3 regions of the Streptomyces sp. 4N124 genome follow, and region 2 is predicted to be linked to each of the others. Evidence: predicted binding sites of a transcription regulator. Region 2 holds the regulator's gene; each other region holds the start of a gene.
What was found. The regulator HrcA, encoded in region 2, represses chaperone genes, less so after heat shock. The targets are predictions, from matches to a motif close to TTNGCACTCNGNNNNNCNGAGTGCNAA.
Positions count from the first base shown of each region.

Region 1: the regulator HrcA is predicted to act here: its motif matches at 3,488-3,514, upstream of groL (chaperonin GroEL).
Region 3: the regulator HrcA is predicted to act here: its motif matches at 4,488-4,514, upstream of groES (co-chaperone GroES).

Region 1 is NZ_JBQQBS010000002.1:75,649-82,783, reverse strand. It holds gene ACTWQO_RS02330 (glucosyl-3-phosphoglycerate synthase) at 1-735, opposite strand, end outside; SAM riboswitch class I at 905-1,062, shown strand; gene thrC (threonine synthase) at 1,081-2,364, shown strand; gene ACTWQO_RS02320 (MoaD/ThiS family protein) at 2,464-2,739, shown strand; gene ACTWQO_RS02315 (cold-shock protein) at 3,148-3,354, shown strand; gene groL (chaperonin GroEL) at 3,675-5,303, shown strand; gene ACTWQO_RS02305 (MFS transporter) at 5,472-6,953, shown strand; gene ACTWQO_RS02300 (hypothetical protein) at 6,966-7,135, opposite strand, start outside.
Region 2 is NZ_JBQQBS010000030.1:75,447-82,581, forward strand. It holds gene hemW (radical SAM family heme chaperone HemW) at 1-582, shown strand, start outside; gene ACTWQO_RS27630 (DUF3097 domain-containing protein) at 595-1,398, opposite strand; gene ACTWQO_RS27635 (MBL fold metallo-hydrolase) at 1,433-2,158, opposite strand; gene hrcA (heat-inducible transcriptional repressor HrcA) at 2,298-3,314, shown strand; gene dnaJ (molecular chaperone DnaJ) at 3,315-4,454, shown strand; gene ACTWQO_RS27650 (nitronate monooxygenase) at 4,531-5,616, shown strand; gene ACTWQO_RS27655 (16S rRNA (uracil(1498)-N(3))-methyltransferase) at 5,616-6,356, shown strand; gene ACTWQO_RS27660 (VOC family protein) at 6,373-6,765, shown strand; gene ACTWQO_RS27665 (hypothetical protein) at 6,856-7,135, shown strand, end outside.
Region 3 is NZ_JBQQBS010000017.1:23,260-30,394, reverse strand. It holds gene ACTWQO_RS19035 (cell wall-binding repeat-containing protein) at 1-1,433, shown strand, start outside; gene ACTWQO_RS19030 (THUMP-like domain-containing protein) at 1,352-2,635, opposite strand; gene ACTWQO_RS19025 (polysaccharide deacetylase family protein) at 2,726-3,637, shown strand; gene ACTWQO_RS19020 (polysaccharide deacetylase family protein) at 3,634-4,332, shown strand; gene groES (co-chaperone GroES) at 4,659-4,967, shown strand; gene groL (chaperonin GroEL) at 5,085-6,707, shown strand; gene ACTWQO_RS19005 (ester cyclase) at 6,763-7,135, opposite strand, start outside.

The DNA.
Region 1 (7,135 bases), on a different contig from region 2:
CCGGTGCTTGCGCACGCCGACGTCGACCTGGGCGAGGGCGTCCAGGCCCACCAGATGCAGGGCGTCGACCAGCATGCCCAGCTCCACGCCGTATCCGACGGGGAACGGGAGCTGTTCCAGCAGGGAGCGGCGGGCCGCGTACTCGCCGCCCAGCGGCTGGACGAATCCGGCCAGCTGCGGCCAGTGCATGTTGAGCAGCGGGCGGGCCATCAGCTCCGTCACCCGGCCGCCCTGGCCTGCGGCGCCGCCGAGCGGACGGTCGTACATCCCCTTGACGAGGTCGACCTCCGGGTCGGTGAGCAGCGGGCCGACGATGCCGGAGACGAAGTCCGACTTGAACTCCTTCAGGTCCGCGTCGATGAAGCAGACGATGTCGCCGCTGGTGACGAGGAGCGAGCGCCACAGGACCTCGCCCTTGCCGGGGACGGCCGGGATGCGCGGCAGGATGTCGTCGCGGTGGACGACCCGGGCGCCCGCGGCGGCGGCCACCTCGGAGGTGCGGTCGGTCGATCCCGAGTCGACGACGACGATCTCGTCGACGAGCGGGACCTGCTGCATGAGGTCGTGACGGATCACGGCGACGATCTCGCCGACCGTCTCCTCCTCGTTGAGCGCGGGCAGCACGACACTGACGGTCTGTCCCGTGGCGCGTTTCGCGGCCAGGATCTTGTGGAGCGGGCGATCGGTCAGGGACCAGGAGCGTGCGCTCAACCAGCGCTCGACTTCTTCCAGCACAGTAAGCGGCTCCTCACTGTCGCGGATCACGACTAGAGGTGTGTGATCCATCTCGCGGTTCGGACGACTATCTCAACTGTCCTGGCCTTCGGTTACAGTCTTGAACAACGCTGATGACCATCGCATGTCGGGGGTCGTTGGCGACCACAACCGCATGACAACTGAATACCGCTCATCCAGAGGGGCAGAGGGATACGGCCCGTTGAAGCCCCGGCAACCCTCCAGTCGGTACTCGTAGATCAGTGTTGATCGTTCTCCGCGAGGCTCCCGGCTAGGGAAGGTGCCAAATCCGTCTCACGGCGAGATGCGTCGTGAGGAAGATGAGGAGAAAGGGCCTCGCCTCACATGGCTGCGCAGACAGTTGCAAGCACCACCGACACCGTGAACCTCGGCCCCGCCGCGGCCCTCTCGTGCCGTGAATGCGGTCACCGAGTACCCCTCGGCCCGGTCTTCGCGTGCGAGGAGTGTTTCGGCCCGCTCGAGATCGCCTACGACTTCTCGGCCTACGACGCCGAAGAGCTCCGCAAGCAGATCGAGGCGGGACCCGCGAACATCTGGCGGTACGCACCGCTGCTGCCCGTCCCCGCGGACGTGGCAGACAAGCCCAACATCAACCCGGGCTGGACCAAGCTCGTCAAGGCCGACAACCTCGCGCGCGAGCTGGGTGTCGACGCCGGCAAGCTCTTCGTCAAGGACGACTCCGGCAACCCGACGCACTCCTTCAAGGACCGGGTGGTGGCGCAGGCGCTGGAGGCGGCGCGCGCCTTCGGCTTCACCACGCTGTCCTGCTCGTCGACGGGCAACCTGGCCGGTGCTGTCGGTGCCGCCGCAGCCCGCGCCGGCTTCCGTTCCTGCGTGTTCATCCCGCACGACCTGGAGCAGGGCAAGGTCGTCATGGCCGCGGTCTACGGCGGTGAGCTCGTCGGTATCGAGGGCAACTACGACGACGTGAACCGCTTCTGCTCCGAGCTGATCGGCGACCCGGCCGGCGAGGGCTGGGGCTTCGTCAACGTCAACCTGCGGCCGTACTACGCCGAGGGCTCCAAGACCCTCGCGTACGAGATCTGCGAGCAGCTCGGCTGGCAGCTGCCCGACCAGCTCGTGGTGCCGATCGCCTCCGGCTCGCAGCTCACGAAGATCGACAAGGGTCTGCAGGAGCTGATCAAGCTCGGTCTCGTCGAGGACAAGCCGTACAAGATCTTCGGCGCGCAGGCCGAGGGATGCTCCCCGGTGTCCGTCGCCTTCAAGGGCGGCCACGACGTCGTCCGGCCCCAGAAGCCGAACACGATCGCCAAGTCGCTGGCGATCGGCAACCCGGCGGATGGTCCTTATGTCCTGGACATTGCTCGCCGTACCGGCGGTGCGGTGGAGGATGTGAACGATGAGCAGGTCGTGGACGCGATCAAGTTGCTGGCGCGGACCGAGGGCATCTTCGCGGAGACCGCGGGCGGTGTCACGGTGGGTGTGGCGCGCAAGCTGATCGAGAACGGCGTCCTCGACCCCAGCAAGACCACGGTCGTGCTCAACACCGGTGATGGTCTCAAGACGCTTGACGCGGTTGCCGGCACGGGGCTGACTGCGACGATTCGGCCCAGCCTGGACTCGTTCCGGGAAGCGGGTCTCGGCTAGGGGCCCGTCCCCATTGATTTCGTCTGCGGGCCGGTGGGGGCCGGTCGCGCAGTTCCCCGCGCCCCTGAAGGGGCGCTGTACTGACCGGAGGTTCAAGTCATGAGCGTAAGCGTCCGCATCCCTACCATCCTGCGCACCTACACCGGCGGTGCGGCTGAGGTCTCCGCCGAGGGTGCGACCCTCGCCGACGTCATCTCCGACCTGGAGAAGAACCACACCGGCATCGCCGCCCGCATCCTCGACGACCAGGGCAAGCTGCGGCGGTTCGTCAACGTGTACGTCAATGACGACGACGTCCGTTTTGAGCAGGGGCTGGAGACGGCGACGCCGGACGGGGCCGGTGTCTCGATCATTCCGGCGGTCGCGGGCGGCTGAATCACGCATTGTTCATCGAATGGCCCCCTCCGTGAGAGAAGCGGAGGGGGCCATTCTCTATGGTTGAGCGCGGTACAGTTGGGGAACCTGCTCGGGCTTTCATGCCGGGCGCATATGAGTTCCGCCCGCACGGCCGACAAGAAGTAGCCAAAGTACGCGGGCTTTTTGCGTCATTCGCTCCTTTTATTGGGTCCGACTTGCCCTGGATTTCCACAAATTCTCCGCATTTCACCGACCGGTCGCGCCCAGATTTCTCGTCCGATTGACCTGTTGCAGACGGCAGTTGGACAGATACATTCAGCCGCGGTCGACGCGTTCCGGCGCACGCCCCCAACCGTGGGGGGTGAGGTCTGACCCGGATCCGCGAAGTGTGGATCTGTGCAAGGGCCAGTAATAGGGGAGTTAGGCATGGCTCAGGGCACCGTCAAGTGGTTCAACGCGGAGAAGGGGTACGGCTTCATCGCGGTCGACGGTGGTGCGGATGTATTCGTCCACTACAGCGCGATTCAGATGGACGGCTACCGCACCCTGGAAGAAGGTCAGCGGGTCGATTTCGAGATCTCGCAGGGCCAGAAGGGGCCGCAGGCGGACATGGTCCGTCTCGCGACCAGCTGAAGCACGCGCCGACTGACTGCAGCGACGTTCTTCTGTTCATCTTCGGAGGGCTCGTTTCCCATGGGGAGTCATGGGTTGCGAGCCCTCCGGCATGTCCGGACCCCTTGTCACGCCTGAGGATCACTGAGGAGCGCTTGCACTCGGCATGGGCGAGTGCTAATCATTGGCGTTAGCACTCTGAAGGTGAGAGTGACAACCAGGACCGGGTCGGTGAGGCCCGCAGGCCGGGTGGGGCAAGGAACCACAGGCAGGCGAGCCGTCCGTCGCGGGCGCCAGCGCGGTCCGGAGCAATCCACCCCAGTCCGGGAGGACCACTTCACATGGCCAAGATCATCGCGTTCGACGAGGAGGCACGGCGCGGTCTCGAGCGCGGGATGAACCAGCTCGCCGACGCCGTCAAGGTCACCCTTGGCCCCAAGGGCCGGAACGTCGTCCTCGAGAAGAAGTGGGGCGCCCCCACGATCACCAACGATGGTGTTTCCATCGCCAAGGAGATCGAGCTCGAGGACCCGTACGAGAAGATCGGCGCCGAGCTGGTCAAGGAAGTCGCCAAGAAGACGGACGACGTCGCCGGTGACGGTACGACCACGGCGACCGTTCTCGCCCAGGCCCTGGTCAAGGAGGGCCTGCGCAACGTAGCCGCCGGCGCCAACCCGATGGCCCTCAAGCGCGGTATCGAGAAGGCCGTCGAGGCCGTCTCCGGTGCCCTCCTTGAGCAGGCCAAGGACGTGGAGACCAAGGAGCAGATCGCCTCCACGGCCTCCATCTCCGCAGCCGACACCCAGATCGGCGAGCTCATCGCCGAGGCGATGGACAAGGTCGGCAAGGAAGGCGTCATCACCGTCGAGGAGTCCCAGACCTTCGGTCTGGAGCTGGAGCTCACCGAGGGTATGCGCTTCGACAAGGGCTACATCTCGGCGTACTTCGCCACCGACATGGAGCGTATGGAGGCCGTCCTCGACGACCCGTACATCCTGATCGCCAACTCCAAGATCTCCTCGGTCAAGGACCTGCTCCCGCTCCTGGAGAAGGTCATGCAGTCGGGCAAGCCGCTGCTGATCATCGCCGAGGACGTCGAGGGCGAGGCCCTGTCGACCCTGGTCGTCAACAAGATCCGCGGCACCTTCAAGTCCGTCGCCGTCAAGGCTCCGGGCTTCGGTGACCGTCGTAAGGCCATGCTCGGCGACATCGCCATCCTCACGGGCGGCGAGGTCATCTCCGAGGAGGTCGGCCTCAAGCTGGAGAACGCGACCCTGGATCTCCTGGGCCGCGCCCGCAAGGTCGTCATCACCAAGGACGAGACCACCATCGTCGACGGCTCCGGCTCCGCCGACCAGGTCGCCGGCCGGGTCAACCAGATCCGCGCCGAGATCGAGAACAGCGACTCGGACTACGACCGCGAGAAGCTCCAGGAGCGTCTGGCGAAGCTGGCCGGCGGCGTGGCCGTCATCAAGGCCGGTGCCGCCACCGAGGTCGAGCTCAAGGAGCGCAAGCACCGCATCGAGGACGCCGTTCGCAACGCGAAGGCGGCCGTCGAGGAGGGCATCGTCGCCGGTGGTGGCGTGGCCCTGCTCCAGGCCTCCACGGTCTTCGAGAAGCTGGACCTGGAGGGTGACGAGCTGACCGGCGCCAACGCCGTGAAGCTCGCCCTGGAGGCCCCGCTCAAGCAGATCGCCGTCAACGGTGGTCTTGAGGGTGGTGTCATCGTCGAGAAGGTGCGCAACCTGCCCGTCGGCCACGGCCTGAACGCCGCGACCGGTGAGTACGTCGACATGATCGCCGAAGGCATCATCGACCCGGCGAAGGTGACCCGTTCCGCTCTGCAGAACGCCGCCTCCATCGCCGCGCTGTTCCTCACCACCGAGGCCGTCATCGCCGACAAGCCGGAGAAGGCCGCGGCCGGTGCCGGCGCCGGCGGCGGCATGCCGGGCGGTGACATGGACTTCTGATCGACTCCGGTTGATCGTCTGTCCTTCGACCGAGGGCGGCACTCCCTGTTCACGCAGGGGGTGCCGCCCTCGGGCGTTTCCGGCATCCCTCCGGCGCTTGATTAAGTCAAGCAACTGACTTAAGGTTGCCTAGGTCAAGCTTACAAGCGCTCTTACGGAGGCCCCGTCATGTCCGACGCCCTTGCCCGTCCCGCCGAGGCGGCAGGCTCCGCCCCGCCGAGGCCGAACGCCGTGGTGGCGGTGCTGGCCTTCGCCGGAATCGTCGTATCGCTGATGCAGACCCTGGTCATCCCGATCGTCCCGGAGCTGCCCAAGCTGCTCGACGCCCCCGCGTCGGACACCGCGTGGGCGGTGACGGCGACGCTGCTCGCCGCGGCCGTGGCGACGCCGGTCGTCGGCCGGCTCGGTGACATGTTCGGCAAGCGGCGGATGCTGCTGATCAGTGTCGTGATGCTGATAGCCGGTTCGGTGGTCTGCGCGCTGAGTGAGTCCCTGGTCCCGATGATCATCGGCCGGGTCCTCCAGGGCCTGGCCTCCGGTGTGATCCCGCTCGGCATCAGCATCATGCGGGACGAACTCCCCGCCGAGCGGCTCGGCTCCGCCACCGCCATGATGAGCGCCTCCCTCGGCGTCGGCGGCGCCCTCGGACTGCCCACCGCCGCGCTCATCGCCGACAACTTCGACTGGCACGTCCTGTTCTGGACGTCGGCCGCACTGGGCGTCGTAGCACTCGGCCTGATGCTGGCGCTCGTACCGGAGTCGAAGGTGCGCACCGGCGGACGCTTCGATCTGGTGGGCGGTCTCGGCATGGCGGCGGGCCTGGTCTGTCTGCTGCTGGCGATCTCCAAGGGCGCGGACTGGGGCTGGGGCAGCGCCACCACGATCGGTCTGCTCGTCGCGTCCGTCGTCATCCTGCTGCTGTGGGGCTGGTGGGAGCTGCGTACCGAGCAGCCGCTGGTCGACCTGCGCACCACCGCCCGCCGTCAGGTCCTCGTCACCAATCTCGCCTCGATCGCCGTCGGCTTCGCGATGTTCGCGATGTCCCTGGTCCTGCCGCAGCTGCTCCAGCTGCCCGCGCAGACCGGGTACGGCCTGGGCAAGTCCATGCTGATCGCCGGTCTGGTCATGGCGCCGTCCGGCCTGGTCATGATGGCGACGGCGCCGGTCTCCGCCGCGGTGTCCAAGGCCCGTGGCCCGAAGGTCACGCTGATGATCGGTGCCCTGATCGTGGCCGCCGGCTACCTCCTCAACATCGCCCTGATGACGGAGGTCTGGCACTTCGTCCTGGTGTCCTGCGTCATCGGCGCCGGTATCGGCTTCACCTACGGCTCGATGCCCGCGCTCATCATGGCCGCCGTGCCGGCGTCGGAGACGGCCGCCGCGAACAGCCTCAACACCCTGATGCGGTCCATCGGTACGTCGACGGCGAGCGCCATCGCCGGGGTGATCCTGGCCCAGATGACGACGGACTTCGGCGGCTACGCCCTCCCGTCCCAGAACGGCTTCAAGGTCGTCCTGGCAGTGGGCGCCGGGGCGGCGCTGCTGGCCTTCGCGGTGGCCTCGCTGATCCCGCGTCAGCAGCCGGCGGGGGTGGGGGCGGCGCGGGCGGCGTCGGAGCCGGCGGGAGCGGAGACGGCGGTGAAGTCGTAGGGCCGCCGGTGTTCAGAGGTTCCCGAGCGGCTCGATGTCGACGTGCACCGGCGTGCCCCACACGCGCAGCACCTCGTAGTCGGTGAACTCGTGCACCAGCCGGTACGCCATGGCCGGGCGCGGTCCGCGTCGCTGGGCGGCGAGATACAGCTCGGCCTCGCGCCGGTCGCGGCGCGGGGTGC
Region 2 (7,135 bases):
GCCGGGCCGGACCATGTCTCGGCCTACGCCCTGATCGTCGAGGAGGGCACACAGCTGGCCCGGCGCATCCGCCGGGGCGAGGTTCCGATGACCGACGACGACGTCCATGCGGACCGGTATCTGATCGCGGAGTCGGTGCTGTCGGGGGCCGGCTTCGAGTGGTACGAGGTGTCGAACTGGGCGACGTCTGATGCGGGGCGGTGCCTGCACAACGAGCTGTACTGGCGAGGGGCCGACTGGTGGGGGGCCGGGCCGGGAGCGCACTCGCACGTGGGCGGGGTGCGGTGGTGGAACGTGAAGCATCCGGGCGCTTATGCGGCGGCGCTGGCCGCTGGGCGCTCACCTGGGGCGGGGCGGGAGATCCTGACGGACGAGGACCGTCGGGTGGAGCGGGTTCTGCTGGAGCTGCGGTTGCGCGAGGGCGTGCCGCTGGCTCTGCTCCGGGAGGAGGGCCTCAAGGCGTCCCGGCGGGCGCTGGGAGAGGGGCTGCTTCAGGAACGGCCGTATGAGGAGGGGCACGCGGTGCTCACGCTTCGGGGGCGGTTGCTGGCGGATGCGGTGGTGCGGGACCTGGTGGACTGAGGCGACGCCGCGCTACGCCGGTGTCGTGACGAAGTCGATCAGTTCCTCGACCCGCCCCAACAACTCCGGCTCCAGATCCCGGTAGGACCGCACCCGCCCCAGAATCCCCTGCCAGGCCGCACCGGTGTTTTCCGGCCAGCCCAGCGCCCGGCACACGCCCGTCTTCCAGTCCTGCCCGCGCGGCACCCGCGGCCACCCCGCGATCCCCAGCGAGGACGGTTTCACGGCCTCCCAGATGTCGATGTACGGGTGGCCGACCACCAGGGCATGCTCACTCGTCACCGCCTCCGCGATGCGCCACTCCTTCGTGCCCGGCACCAAGTGGTCGACCAGCACCCCCAGCCGCGCGTCCGGACCGGGTGCGAATTCGGCCACGATGGACGGCAGGTCGTCGACGCCCTCCAGGTACTCCACGACCACGCCCTCGATGCGCAGGTCGTCGCCCCAGACCTTCTCGACGAGTTCCGCGTCGTGCCGGCCCTCGACATAGATGCGCCCGGCGCGGGCGACACGCGCGCGTGCGCCGGGGACGGCGACGGAACCGGATGCGGTACGGGTGGGACGTACAGGACCGGCGGCAGGCTTCACCAGGGTCACCACTCGGCCCTCCAGGAGGAAGCCCCGTGGTTCCAGGGGAAACACGCGGTGCTTGCCGAAGCGGTCCTCCAGGGTCACCGTGCCCGCCTCGCAGCGGATCACCGCGCCGCAGAAACCGGTGCCGGTTTCCTCGACCACCAGGCCGGGGTCCGCCGGGACCTCGGGGACGGGCTTGGGCTTCTTCCACGGCGGGGTCAGGTCCGGAGAGTACTGGCGCATTCGGATGACGATAGGAGAAGGCGGAGGGGTGTGGTCACGACACGCCGAATTCGCGCGCGAGCGCGTTCCGCTGCGCGCGGACGAACGCCGCGTCGACCACCGCTCCGTGACCGGGCACATACAGTGCGTCCTCGCCGCCGAGGTCCAGCAGACGATCAAGTGCCGCGGGCCAGTGGGTCGGTACGGCGTCGGCGCCCGCCTGCGGCTCTCCGGACTCCTCGACCAGATCGCCGCAGAACACGACCTCCGGATCGCCGGGGACGAGGACCGCGAGGTCGTGGGCGGTGTGGCCCGGGCCCACGTTGGCGAGGAGAACCTGCCGGCCGCCGCCCAGGTCGAGGGTCCACTCGCCGGAGACGTGATGGCGGGGCGGGGCGAGTGCCGCCACCGCCTCGTCCGCCAGGCCGGCGTCCAGACCGTGGCGTACCGCGTCCGTACGCAGTTCCTCGCGCCCGGTGTGCGCGTACGCCGTGTCGATTCCCACCGCGCCGTACAACTCCGCGCCCGCGAAGGCTCCCGCCCCGAAGACGTGGTCGAAGTGCGGGTGGGTGAGCGCGAGATGAGTCACACGGTGGCCGGCGAGCTCCTGCGCCCCGGCACGCACGCGTGCGCCCTCGGGGAGGCTCGACCCGGCGTCGATCACCAGGGCCGCGCCGGCCCCGACGACCAGCCCCACCGTGCAGTCCCACACCGGCAGCCGGCACCGCCCCACCCCGGCCGCCAGCGGCTCCCACCCCAGCTCTTCCCAAGTCACGCTCATACGGCGACGCTAGCCGTACGACCCCGTCCTTGCCCCGTGAGTACCTCACCGCCGTACACTGGGCCGGGGAACTCTGGCACTCGGAAGTGAAGAGTGCCAGGCGAGGCGCCGAGAGGACGACTTCTGGAGGTGTGCGCGGATGCTGAGTGAACGCAGGCTTCAGGTGCTGCGCGCCATCGTCCAGGACTACGTCGGCACGGAGGAGCCGGTCGGCTCCAAGGCGCTCACCGAGCGGCACAACCTCGGTGTCTCCCCGGCGACCGTGCGCAACGACATGGCAGCCCTGGAGGACGAGGGGTTCATCGCCCAGCCGCACACCAGTGCCGGGCGCATCCCCACGGACAAGGGCTACCGCCTCTTCGTCGACAAGCTGGCCGGCGTCAAGCCGATGAGCGCGCCCGAGCGGCGTGCCATTCAGAACTTCCTCGACGGGGCCGTCGATCTCGACGATGTGGTGGCGCGGACCGTGCGGCTGCTCGCGCAGCTGACACGGCAGGTCGCCGTCGTGCAGTACCCCTCGCTCACCCGCTCCACCGTGCGGCACGTGGAACTGCTCTCGCTCGCACCCGCGCGCGTGATGCTCGTGCTGATCACGGACACCGGGCGGGTCGAGCAGCGGATGGTCGACTGTCCGGCGCCGTTCGGCGAGGCCTCTCTCGCCGATCTGCGCGCGCGGCTCAACAGCCGGGTCGCCGGACGCCGGTTCACCGATGTCCCGCTGTTGGTCGAGGACCTGCCCGAGGGCTTCGACCACGAGGACCGCGGCACGGTCTCGACGGTGCTCTCCACGCTTCTGGAGACCCTCGTCGAGGAGAACGAAGAGCGGCTGATGATCGGCGGCACCGCCAATCTCACCCGCTTCGGGCATGACTTTCCCCTCACGATCCGGCCGGTGCTCGAGGCGCTGGAGGAGCAGGTCGTGCTCCTCAAGTTGCTTGGTGAGGCCGGGGATTCGGGCATGACCGTACGCATCGGTCATGAGAACGCCTACGAGGGACTCAACTCCACGTCCGTCGTGTCGGTCGGCTACGGTTCGGGCGGCGAGGCAGTCGCCAAGCTCGGCGTGGTCGGACCGACCCGCATGGATTACCCGGGAACGATGGGAGCGGTACGCGCAGTGGCACGGTACGTCGGACAGATCCTGGCGGAGTCGTAAGTGGCCACGGACTACTACGCCGTTCTCGGCGTGCGCCGCGACGCGTCGCAGGAAGAGATCAAGAAGGCCTTCCGGCGGCTCGCACGCGAGCTGCACCCGGACGTCAATCCGGATCCGAAGACCCAGGAGCGGTTCAAGGAGATCAACGCCGCTTACGAGGTGCTGTCGGACCCGCAGAAGAAGCAGGTCTACGACCTCGGCGGCGACCCGCTGTCCCAGGCCGGCGGCGCCGGTGGCGCGGGCGGCTTCGGCGCGGGTGGCTTCGGGAACTTCTCGGACATCATGGACGCGTTCTTCGGTACGGCGTCCCAGCGCGGCCCGCGGTCGCGTACGCGGCGCGGCCAGGACGCGATGATCCGGCTGGACGTCGAGCTGGACGAGGCGGCCTTCGGCACGACCAAGGACATCCAGGTCGACACGGCGATCGTCTGCTCGACCTGTAACGGCGAGGGCGCCGCGCCGGGGACGAGTGCCCAGACGTGTGACATGTGCCGCGGTCGCGGTGAGGTGTCGCAGGTCACCCGGTCCTTCCTGGGCCAGGTCATGACGTCCCGGCCCTGCCCCCAGTGCCAGGGCTTCGGCACGGTCGTGCCGACGCCGTGCCCGGAGTGCGCCGGTGACGGCCGGGTCCGCTCCCGTCGCACCCTCACGGTCAAGATCCCGGCCGGTGTCGACAACGGCACGCGGATCCAGCTCGCGGGTGAGGGTGAGGTCGGCCCCGGTGGCGGTCCCGCCGGTGACCTGTACGTCGAGATCCACGAGCTGCCGCACTCGCAGTTCCAGCGGCGCGGCGACGACCTGCACTGCACGGTCACGCTTCCGATGACGGCGGCCGCCCTCGGCACCAAGGTTCCGCTGGAGACCCTGGACGGCCTGGAAGAGGTCGACATCCGCCCGGGCACCCAGTCCGGCCAGTCGATCCCGCTGCACGGCCGCGGCGTCACGCACCTGCGCGGCGGCGGACGCGGTGACCTCATCGTCCACGTCGAGGTCCAGACCCCGAACAAGCTCGACCCCGAGCAGGAGCGACTGCTGCGCGAGCTGGCGAAGCTACGCGGCGAGGAACGGCCTACGGGGCAGTTCCAGCCGGGGCAGCAGGGGCTGTTTTCTCGGCTGAAGGATGCCTTCAACGGGCGTTAGCTCTGCCATGCCGGTGGCCTATGCCAAGGGGAAGGCCGGATTCGGACTTGTTCGGAGGACGTGACAACATGCCGTCATGTCCTCCGCACTGACCGATCTCTTCCCTCATCCGATCGTGCAGGCCCCCATGGCGGGCGGAGTCTCCGTCCCGCATCTCGCTGCCGCCGTGTCCGAGGCCGGCGGGCTCGGGTTTCTGGCCGCCGGGTACAAGACCGCCGACGGCATGTACCAGGAGATCAAACAGCTGCGGGGGATCACGAGCCGCCCCTTCGGCGTGAACCTGTTCATGCCGCAGCCGGAGTACGCGGACGCCGCAGCGGTCGATGTCTACGCCCATCAGCTCGCCGGTGAGGCCGCCTGGTACGAGACCGAGCTGGGCGACCCCGACAGCGGCCGCGACGACGGCTACGACGCCAAGCTCGCCGTCCTGCTCGACAACCCGGTGCCGGTGGTCTCGTTCCACTTCGGCGTGCCCAGCCGGGACGTGCTGGACTCGCTGCGCCGCGTCGGCACCCTCACGCTGGTCACCGCGACCACCGCCGAGGAGGCCCTCGCCGTGCAGCGGGCCGGTGCCGACGGAGTGATCGTGCAGGGCATCGAGGCGGGCGGCCATCAGGGCACGCACCGGGACGTCCAGGAGACGGACGGCGGCGGCATCGGCCTGCTGTCGCTGATCGCGCAGGTCCGCGAGACCGTGTCGCTCCCGCTCGTCGCCGCCGGCGGCATCATGCGCGGCAGCCAGATCGCCGCCGCCCTCGCCGCCGGCGCCGGCGCGGCCCAGCTCGGCACGGCGTTCCTCGCCACCCCCGAGTCCGGCGCCAACGCCCTGCACAAGCGGGCGCTCACCAACCCCCTGTTCGTCCGTACGGAGTTGACGCGCGCGTTCTCCGGCCGCCCGGCCCGCGGCCTGGTCAACCGCTTCCTGCGCGAGCACGGCCCGTACGCGCCCGCCGCCTACCCGGAGATCCACCACCTCACCTCGCCGCTGCGCAAGGCGGCGGCCGAGGCGGGCGACGCGCAGGGCATGGCGCTGTGGGCGGGACAGGGCCACCGGATGGCCCGCGAACTGCCCGCCGGACAGCTGGTGGAGGTGCTGGCCGCGGAGATCGCCGCGGCGAAGACAGCGTTGTCGGCCGCTCCGTCCATGGGAGGCGGTGCCTGATGACCGCCCCGGTCTTCGTGGTCGAGCACCTCGACGCGGACAGCGGCGGGCGGTACGTCCTCGACGGCCCCGAGGGGCGGCACGCGGTCTCGGTGAAGCGGCTGCGGCCCGGCGAGGACGTGGTGCTCACCGACGGGGCGGGCCGCTGGGCGGACTGCGTGGTGCTGGACACCGAGGGCAAGGACCGGCTGATCGTCCGGCTGGACTCGGTGGCCGAGCAGCCGCAGGCCGAACCCCGCATCACGATCGTCCAGGCGCTCCCCAAGGGCGACCGCGGCGAACTCGCCGTCGAGACGATGACCGAGGTCGGCGTGGACGCGATCGTGCCGTGGGCCGCCTCCCGCTGCATCACGCAGTGGAAGGGCGACCGCGGACTGAAGGCGCTGGCCAAGTGGCGGGCCACGGCGCGTGAGGCGGGCAAGCAGTCCCGCCGGGTGCGCTTCCCCGACGTCGCGGACGCCGCAACCTCCAAGCAGGTCGCGGCACTTCTCGCGAAGGCCGACTTCGCCGCCGTACTGCATGAAAGCGGTGCGGAACCCCTCGCCGGTGTCGAACTGCCCGCCGAGGGTGAGATCGTGCTGGTCGTCGGGCCCGAAGGGGGCGTCTCTCCCGAGGAGTTGACGCTGTTCGCGGAGGCCGGTGCGCAGGCGTACCGGCTCGGGCCCAGTGTGCTGCGTACCTCCACCGCCGGTACCGCGGCGGCGGCGCTTCTTCTCGGCCGCACCGGCCGGTGGTCCTGAACACCCGGGAGTGGTCATGGAACTCGCCCAAGTACGGCTGCTCGTCACCGACTTCGCCGCCTGCTACCGCTTCTACTCCGAGGTCCTCGGCCTCAAGCCGCAGTCGGGGGCGGCCGAGGGGCCGTACGAGAAGTTCAGTCCCGCCACCGGCTCGGCGGGGATCGCCCTCCAGGACCGGGCGATGATGGCGGAGGTGCTGGGTGAGCTGGGCGACGCGGCGACTGGTCACCGTTCCCTGGTCGTCCTGCGCGTCGACGACCTGGACTCCTACTGCGAGCAGATCGCCGCGCGCGGCGCCACGCTGATGCACGGGCCGACCCATATGGCGGCCCGTATGCGTGTCGCCCACCTCAAGGATCCGGAGGGCAACCTCGTCGAGCTCCAGGAGTGGCTGCTGCTGCGAACCTGAGCCGGGCTTCACTCGGCTTCGACTTGAGGGAGGCGTGAGTGGCCGTATGCGCTCTTCCGCGTCGGGCGGGACAGTGGGAGGCTGCCGTCCATGGGGGCATTACGGTGGGTTTGGGATCGCCCGCGCGGGGCGAGGGTGGTTGCCGTGCTCGGAGTCGTCGGGCTGGCCGTCGCCTGTGATCCGGCCGGGCTGAGTTCGGCGACGGTGGCGTATACCACCGACCAGACCGTCACCAAGGAACTGGAACGGCAGAACGCGAAGGTGAGCTGGCTCAGCTGCACGGCGTCCTTCGGTGACGGCAACAAGGCCTCTACGCCGGGGAGTTCGAGCCCGACCGAGAACGCCGTCGCCGATGTCGACTGCCAGGGCC
Region 3 (7,135 bases), on a different contig from region 2:
AGCCCGCCTTCTCGCCCGACGGCACCAAGCTGGCCTTCGTCCGCAAGGACGCCGACGGCAACGCGCAGATCTTCACGGCGAACGCCGACGGCACCGACGTCCGGCAGCACACCAACGGCCCCCGCTGGTACGCCAACCCGTCCTGGTCGCCCACCGGCAAGCGGATCGTCTTCGACGCCCACACCTCGCCGTACAGCGACGACGTACACACCACCGAGTACGTCGACCTGGCCACCGGCGAGCTCACCCGGGTCCCGGGCACGCCGCAGGGCAGCAACCCCAGCTGGCAGCCGCTGCGCAAGAACCGCACCGGCCGGGTCTGGGGCAGCAACGCCTACAACACCAACATCGCCTCCTCACGCTGGACCTGGAACAAGATCGGCGGCAGTGTGCCGGGCCTGCTGGACGCCAAGGCCGCGGTGCTGGTCAACCAGGACGACACGGCGTACGCGCTCACCGCGCCCGCGCTGGCCGGCAAGAAGCAGGGGCCGGTGCTCACGACCCCGAAGACCGGGCTGTCCACGGCGGTGAAGAGCGAGCTGAAGCGGGTGCTGAAGCCGGGCGCCAGTGTGTACCTCGTCGGCGGCACGTCCATCCTCAGCAGCAACGTCGCCGCACAGCTGAGGACGCTCGGCTACGTCCCCAAGCGGCTGTCCGGCACCGACCGCTACGAGACCTCGGTCAGGGTGGCGCAGTCCGTCACCGGCGCCCCGAAGTACGTGTTCCTGGCGTCGGGCACCGACTACCGCGCGGCCCTCCCGGCAGCCGCCGCGGCCGGCGCCGACGGAGCGGCCAGCGCGGGCAGCGTCGTCCTCACCAACGGCAACAAGCTGACGGCGTCCGTGAAGTCGTACCTCAACAGCCTGAACCCCGACAGGACCATGATCATCACGGTCGGGTCGGACGCCAAGTACGCGCTGACCCACACGGGCTTCTCCAGGTGGCCGTCGACGTACTCGTACTACCCGATCACGGGGAGCACCGACGCGGCCCTGTCGGTGGCGGTCGCCAAGTTCTGGTGGACGGCGCCGAGTTCGGTGGCTCTCGCCTACGCGGGGGCCTGGCGCGACGGCCTGTCCGCCGGTGCGGCGATGAACGTCTTCGGGCCCCTCCTGTGGACCTCCCGCCCCGCCCTGTCGGACGAGACCAAGAGCTATCTGCTGCGCGAGTCCGCCAGCACGAGCTTCACGGTCGCGTTCGGCCCCACCGCCTCGGTCACCGCGAGCACGCTGAACTCGGCGGGCTCCTCGATCAGCGCCAGCGGCTCTCAGTTCGTGTACCACGAGTACTACAACGGCACGGTGCCCACGAGCGCGCAGACGAGCACCTTCTCGGCGCGCACGAACGGCGGTCAGCCCGCCACCGTGGCCCGCACCGGCCCGGTCGGCGCCGACCCCCACCTGGAGCCCCTCAAGACGCTCCACCGGCAGTAGCCGACGGCTGCGAGGGGGCGCCGACGAGTATGGTCGGGTCCCGGCGGGGGGGCGCCAAAGAGTGTGTTTGGCGCCCCCGCGACCCGGGTGAGAAACACCGTCGCCGCGTTGGGCCCCTGCGGCTTGACCTTCCTGCGCAGCTCCTCCGGCTCCACCGCCGACCCACGCTTCTTGACGGTCAGCGTTCCGACGTGCCGCTCCCGGAGCAGTGCCTTCAACTTCTTTACGTTGAAGTGGAGTTGATCGGTGATCTCGTACGCGGTGGCGTACGGGGTCTCGTGATGCTCGTCGGCGGTGATGTACGCGATGGTCGCGTCGACGAGCCCACCGTTGAGCGACTCGGCGACCTCGGCGACCAGATGGGCGCGGATGACGGCGCCGTCGGGCTCGTACAAGTACCGCCCCACAGGCCGTACTTGGGGATCGGGCAGCCCGCGTCCGAGCAGGGTCCGCGGCCCCGGCAGCAGGGTGGCGCGTACGGCACCCGGCTCGGTGCCGAACCACAGCACCGCCTCCTTCACATCCCCGCCGTCGGAGATCCACTCGGCCTCGGCCTCGGCGGGGACGGCTTCATGGGGGATTCCGGGCGCGATCTTCAGGGCGGCGCGGGGAGCTTTCAGGGCCGTCTGCACCGCCCACGACAGCGGCGGCGAGTAGGCCTCGGGGTCGAAGATCCGGCCGCGACCGCCACGCCGGGCGGGGTCGACGAACACGGCGTCGTACGCAGCCGTTTCCACCTTCGTCACATCCGCTTCCCGTACCTCGATGAGGTCGGCGAGGCCGAGCGCGGTCGCGTTGGCGCGGGCCACCTCACAGGTCAGCGGATCTCGATCCACGGCCAGCACCCGAATCCCGGCGCGGGCGAACGCGATCGCGTCACCGCCGATACCGCAGCACAGGTCCGCGACGGACCGGATCCCCAGCGTCCTGAAACGCTCGGCCCGATACGCCGCCACGCTCGCCCGCGTCGACTGCTCGACCCCGTTCGGCGTGAAGAACATCCGCCCCGCGTCCTCGGCCCCGAACTTCGCCACCGCCCGCTGCCGCAGCCGCGCCTGCCCGAGCGCCGCCGACACCAGCTCGGCGGGGTGCTCGCGGCGCAGCCGGGTGGCGACGGCGAGCTCCTGCGCGGGGTCGGTGCCGCGGACCTCGTCGAGGAGGGCGCGGCCTTCGGGGGTGAGGAGGGGGGCGAGGTCGTTCACCGGTTCATTGTGGGCCAGTCGGTGGATGGTGCACGCGCGGCGGCGGTGTCGGCCGGGGTTCGGGGCGGGTGCCTGCGAGGATCCGGCTCCATGCGAGTAGTCGTACAAAATGATAAATACGGGGCGTATCGGAAGCAGCGGATCCATGCCGGGATCGCCGTGCTCGCCGCCGCGGCCATCGCCTCGGGCTGCGCGGACGGCGCCTCCACGGCACGGCCCGCGGCAGGCCAGCAGCCCCGTGAGGCGCCCGGCGCCAAGGTCCCCGACAAGCACGCCGCGCAGCGGGCCCGGGTCGCCGCGGCGAAGCGCTGGGGCCTGTCGAGGGTCCCCCTGACGGCCCCGCCGCCCCCGGCCGTGAAACCGGAGATCAGGACCCGCGCGGGCTTCGAGGTGGACGGCCATGAGGAGGACGACCTCCCGCCGGTCTTCACCACGATCCCCACCCGGCAGAAGATCGTCTTCCTCACGATCGACGACGGCGCCGAGAAGGACCCGGCGTTCCTGCGCATGATGCGCGAACTGCGGGTCCCGTACACCGCGTTCCTCAGCGACTACCTGGTGAAGGAGGACTACGGCTACTTCAAGCGCATGCAGCGGGCGGGGGTGAGTCTGAACAACCACACCCTCGACCACCCCTACCTGCCGGGCCTGTCGTACTCCCGCCAGAAGCGCCAGATCTGCGGCATGCAGAACGTGATCGAGAAGCACTACGGCACCCGCCCGACCCTCTTCCGCCCGCCCTTCGGCAACTACAACGCGGACACCCTGTACGCGGCGAAGGCCTGCGGCATCAAGTACGCGCCCCTGTGGAACGAGGAGGTCTTCGCCGACCACTGGGAGTACCGCGAGTGGGACCGTGACCTTCATCCCGGCGACATCGTTCTCAGCCACTTCCGCGGTAAGGACGACTGGAAGGGCACGATGCCGGACATGATCCGACGGTTCCTGGAGAAGGTCACGGCGAAGGGGTACGCCGTGGCGCGGCTGGAGGACTACCTGTGAGGCTGCGCGCGGCCGGGGCGCTGGCGCTGACCGCCGCGCTGCTCACCGGCTGCGCACAGTCCGTCGACCCCTTCGAACGCCTCGGCGAGAAAGCGGCCGGACGGGTGAGCCCGCACGGCCCGGAGGCGGACCGGGGGCTGCCGCCCGTGGTGGACCGGGTCCGCACCGAGGACAAGGTCGTCTTCCTGACCTACGACGACGGCGCGGAGAAGGACCCCCGCTTCGTCGACATGGTCCGCGAACGGCGGCTCCCGGTCAGCATGTTCCTCACGGACAGCGTCGTGGGCCCGGGCTACGGCCACTTCGCGCGCCTGCAGTCGGTCGGCGCGAGCATCCAGAACCACACCCTCGACCACACCGCCCTGCCCGGCCTGCCCTACGCCGGCCAGCGCGCCGAGATCTGCGGCCAGCAGGACAAACTCAAGTCCCGCTTCGGCATCCGCCCCCGCCTCTTCCGCCCACCCCACGGCCGCTACGACATGACGACCCTGCACGCGACCGCCGACTGCGGCCTCTCGGCCATCGTCCTGTGGACCTCCGCCGACACCGACGACGCCCCCCTCCACCCCGGCGACATCATCCTCATCGGCCCGGACGACCCGACCGGCCCACCTCTGTGGAAGCGGACGGAACGTGTGCTGCGGCGGGTGGAGGGGGCGGGGCTGAGGGTGGGGCGGCTCGAGGATTACCTGTAAGGGCACTTCTCGGTGCCGGTCCAGGCAATCTCAGCCCGTCCGGCGTTTGAGGACGAGGCCGCCAGGCCGATGCGGGGGTCTGGGGGCGCAGCCCCCAGGAACGCCGGGTTCCACGCAACGGACGTCCACAAGAATCCGCCGACGCGCCGCAGGCATTGGCACTCCGCTTGACCGAGTGCTAACTGCGGTCATAGTCTCGGCTCTGGCACTCCCCCCTGGAGAGTGCCAATAGCGACGGGCAGGTCCGGCACCCGCGACGACGGATCCACCTGGTCGCCACCTCAGACAGTTAACCCCGTGAGATCTCCGAAGGGGGAGGTCGGATCGTGACGACCACCAGCTCCAAGGTTGCCATCAAGCCGCTTGAGGACCGCATCGTGGTCCAGCCGCTCGACGCGGAGCAGACCACCGCCTCTGGCCTGGTCATTCCGGACACCGCCAAGGAGAAGCCCCAGGAGGGCGTCGTCCTGGCCGTGGGCCCGGGCCGCTTCGAGAACGGCGAGCGCCTGCCGCTCGACGTCAAGACCGGCGACATCGTGCTGTACAGCAAGTACGGCGGCACCGAAGTGAAGTACAACGGCGAGGAGTACCTGGTGCTCTCCGCTCGCGACGTGCTCGCGATCATCGAGAAGTAGATCACCGAAGCACATTTGTTTTTGAGCTGCGCCCCGGGCCCCCGCGACCTTATGAAGCCGGGCGTCAGGGGCGCAGTTCGTTTCACCCACGTTTTCCGAGAGGGCTGAACCGCTCCCATGGCGAAGATCCTGAAGTTCGACGAGGACGCCCGTCGCGCCCTCGAGCGCGGCGTCAACAAGCTTGCCGACACGGTCAAGGTGACGATCGGCCCCAAGGGCCGCAATGTCGTCATCGACAAGAAGTTCGGCGCACCCACCATCACCAACGACGGTGTCACGATCGCCCGCGAGGTAGAGATCGAGGACCCGTACGAGAACCTCGGCGCGCAGCTGGTGAAGGAGGTGGCGACCAAGACCAACGACATCGCTGGTGACGGCACCACCACCGCCACCGTGCTGGCCCAGGCGCTGGTCCGCGAGGGCCTGAAGAACGTCGCCGCCGGCGCTTCCCCGGCCGCCCTGAAGAAGGGCATCGACGCCGCCGTCGCCGCGGTCTCCGCGGAGCTCCTCGCGACCGCGCGCCCGATCGACGAGAAGTCCGACATCGCCGCCGTCGCCGCGCTGTCCGCCCAGGACCAGCAGGTCGGCGAGCTGATCGCCGAGGCGATGGACAAGGTCGGCAAGGACGGTGTCATCACCGTCGAGGAGTCCAACACCTTCGGTCTGGAGCTGGACTTCACCGAGGGCATGGCCTTCGACAAGGGCTACCTGTCCCCGTACATGGTCTCCGACCAGGAGCGTATGGAGGCCGTCCTCGACGACCCGTACATCCTGATCAACCAGGGCAAGATCTCGTCCATCCAGGACCTGCTGCCGCTGCTGGAGAAGGTCATCCAGTCCAACTCCTCCAAGCCGCTGCTGATCATCGCCGAGGACGTGGAGGGCGAGGCCCTCTCCACCCTCGTCGTGAACAAGATCCGCGGCACCTTCAACGCGGTGGCCGTCAAGGCCCCCGGCTTCGGCGACCGCCGCAAGGCGATGCTGGAGGACATGGCCGTCCTCACCGGCGCCACCGTCATCTCCGAGGAGGTCGGCCTCAAGCTCGACCAGGCCGGTCTGGACGTGCTCGGCTCCGCCCGCCGCGTCACCGTCACCAAGGACGACACCACGATCGTCGACGGTGCCGGTGAGAAGGGCGGCGTCGAGGGCCGCATCGCGCAGATCAAGGCCGAGATCGAGTCCACGGACTCCGACTGGGACCGCGAGAAGCTCCAGGAGCGCCTCGCGAAGCTGGCCGGCGGCGTGTGCGTGATCAAGGTCGGCGCCGCCACCGAGGTGGAGCTGAAGGAGAAGAAGCACCGTCTGGAGGACGCCATCTCCGCGACCCGCGCCGCGGTCGAGGAGGGCATCGTCTCCGGTGGTGGCTCCGCGCTCGTCCACGCCGCCAAGGTCCTCGAGGGCAACCTCGACAAGACCGGCGACGAGGCCACCGGTGTCGCCGTCGTCCGCCGCGCGGTCGTCGAGCCGCTGCGCTGGATCGCCGAGAACGCCGGCCTGGAGGGTTACGTCATCACCTCCAAGGTCGCCGAGCTCGACAAGGGCCAGGGCTTCAACGCCGCCACCGGCGAGTACGGCGACCTGGTCAAGGCCGGCGTCATCGACCCGGTGAAGGTCACCCGCTCCGCCCTGGAGAACGCCGCCTCCATCGCCTCCCTGCTCCTCACGACCGAGACCCTGGTCGTCGAGAAGAAGGAAGAGGAAGAGCCGGCCGCCGCGGGCGGCCACGGCCACTCCCACTGACGCACGTCAGCACCGAGGCCCGGCACCCCAAGGGGTGCCGGGCCTTCGCGTTGCCCTACTTCTCCAGCGCGTCCAGCGCGCCCAACTGCTCCATCAGCCCGAGCCGGTCGTACTGCCACCAGCCCTCGGCGATCTTCCCGTCCGCAGTGCACCGGTGGATGGTCGTCCCGGTCATGGTGACCCGCTTCCCGGTGGACGCGATCCCGAGGAAATCGCCCTTGTGCAGGCCGTTCCAGGTCCACCGGGTGCACACCCGGTCACCCTGGGCCAGCTGGTCCTCGATCGTGAACGAGAAGTCGAAGCCGCCCCGCCACACCTCGACCTCGCGCCGGAAGGCGTCGAGCCCGATGACGTCCTGCGGGTTGCTGGGATCGTGGTCGTGATAGTCCTCGATGAGCACGTCGTTGAACGTGGGCGCATCGCCCTTC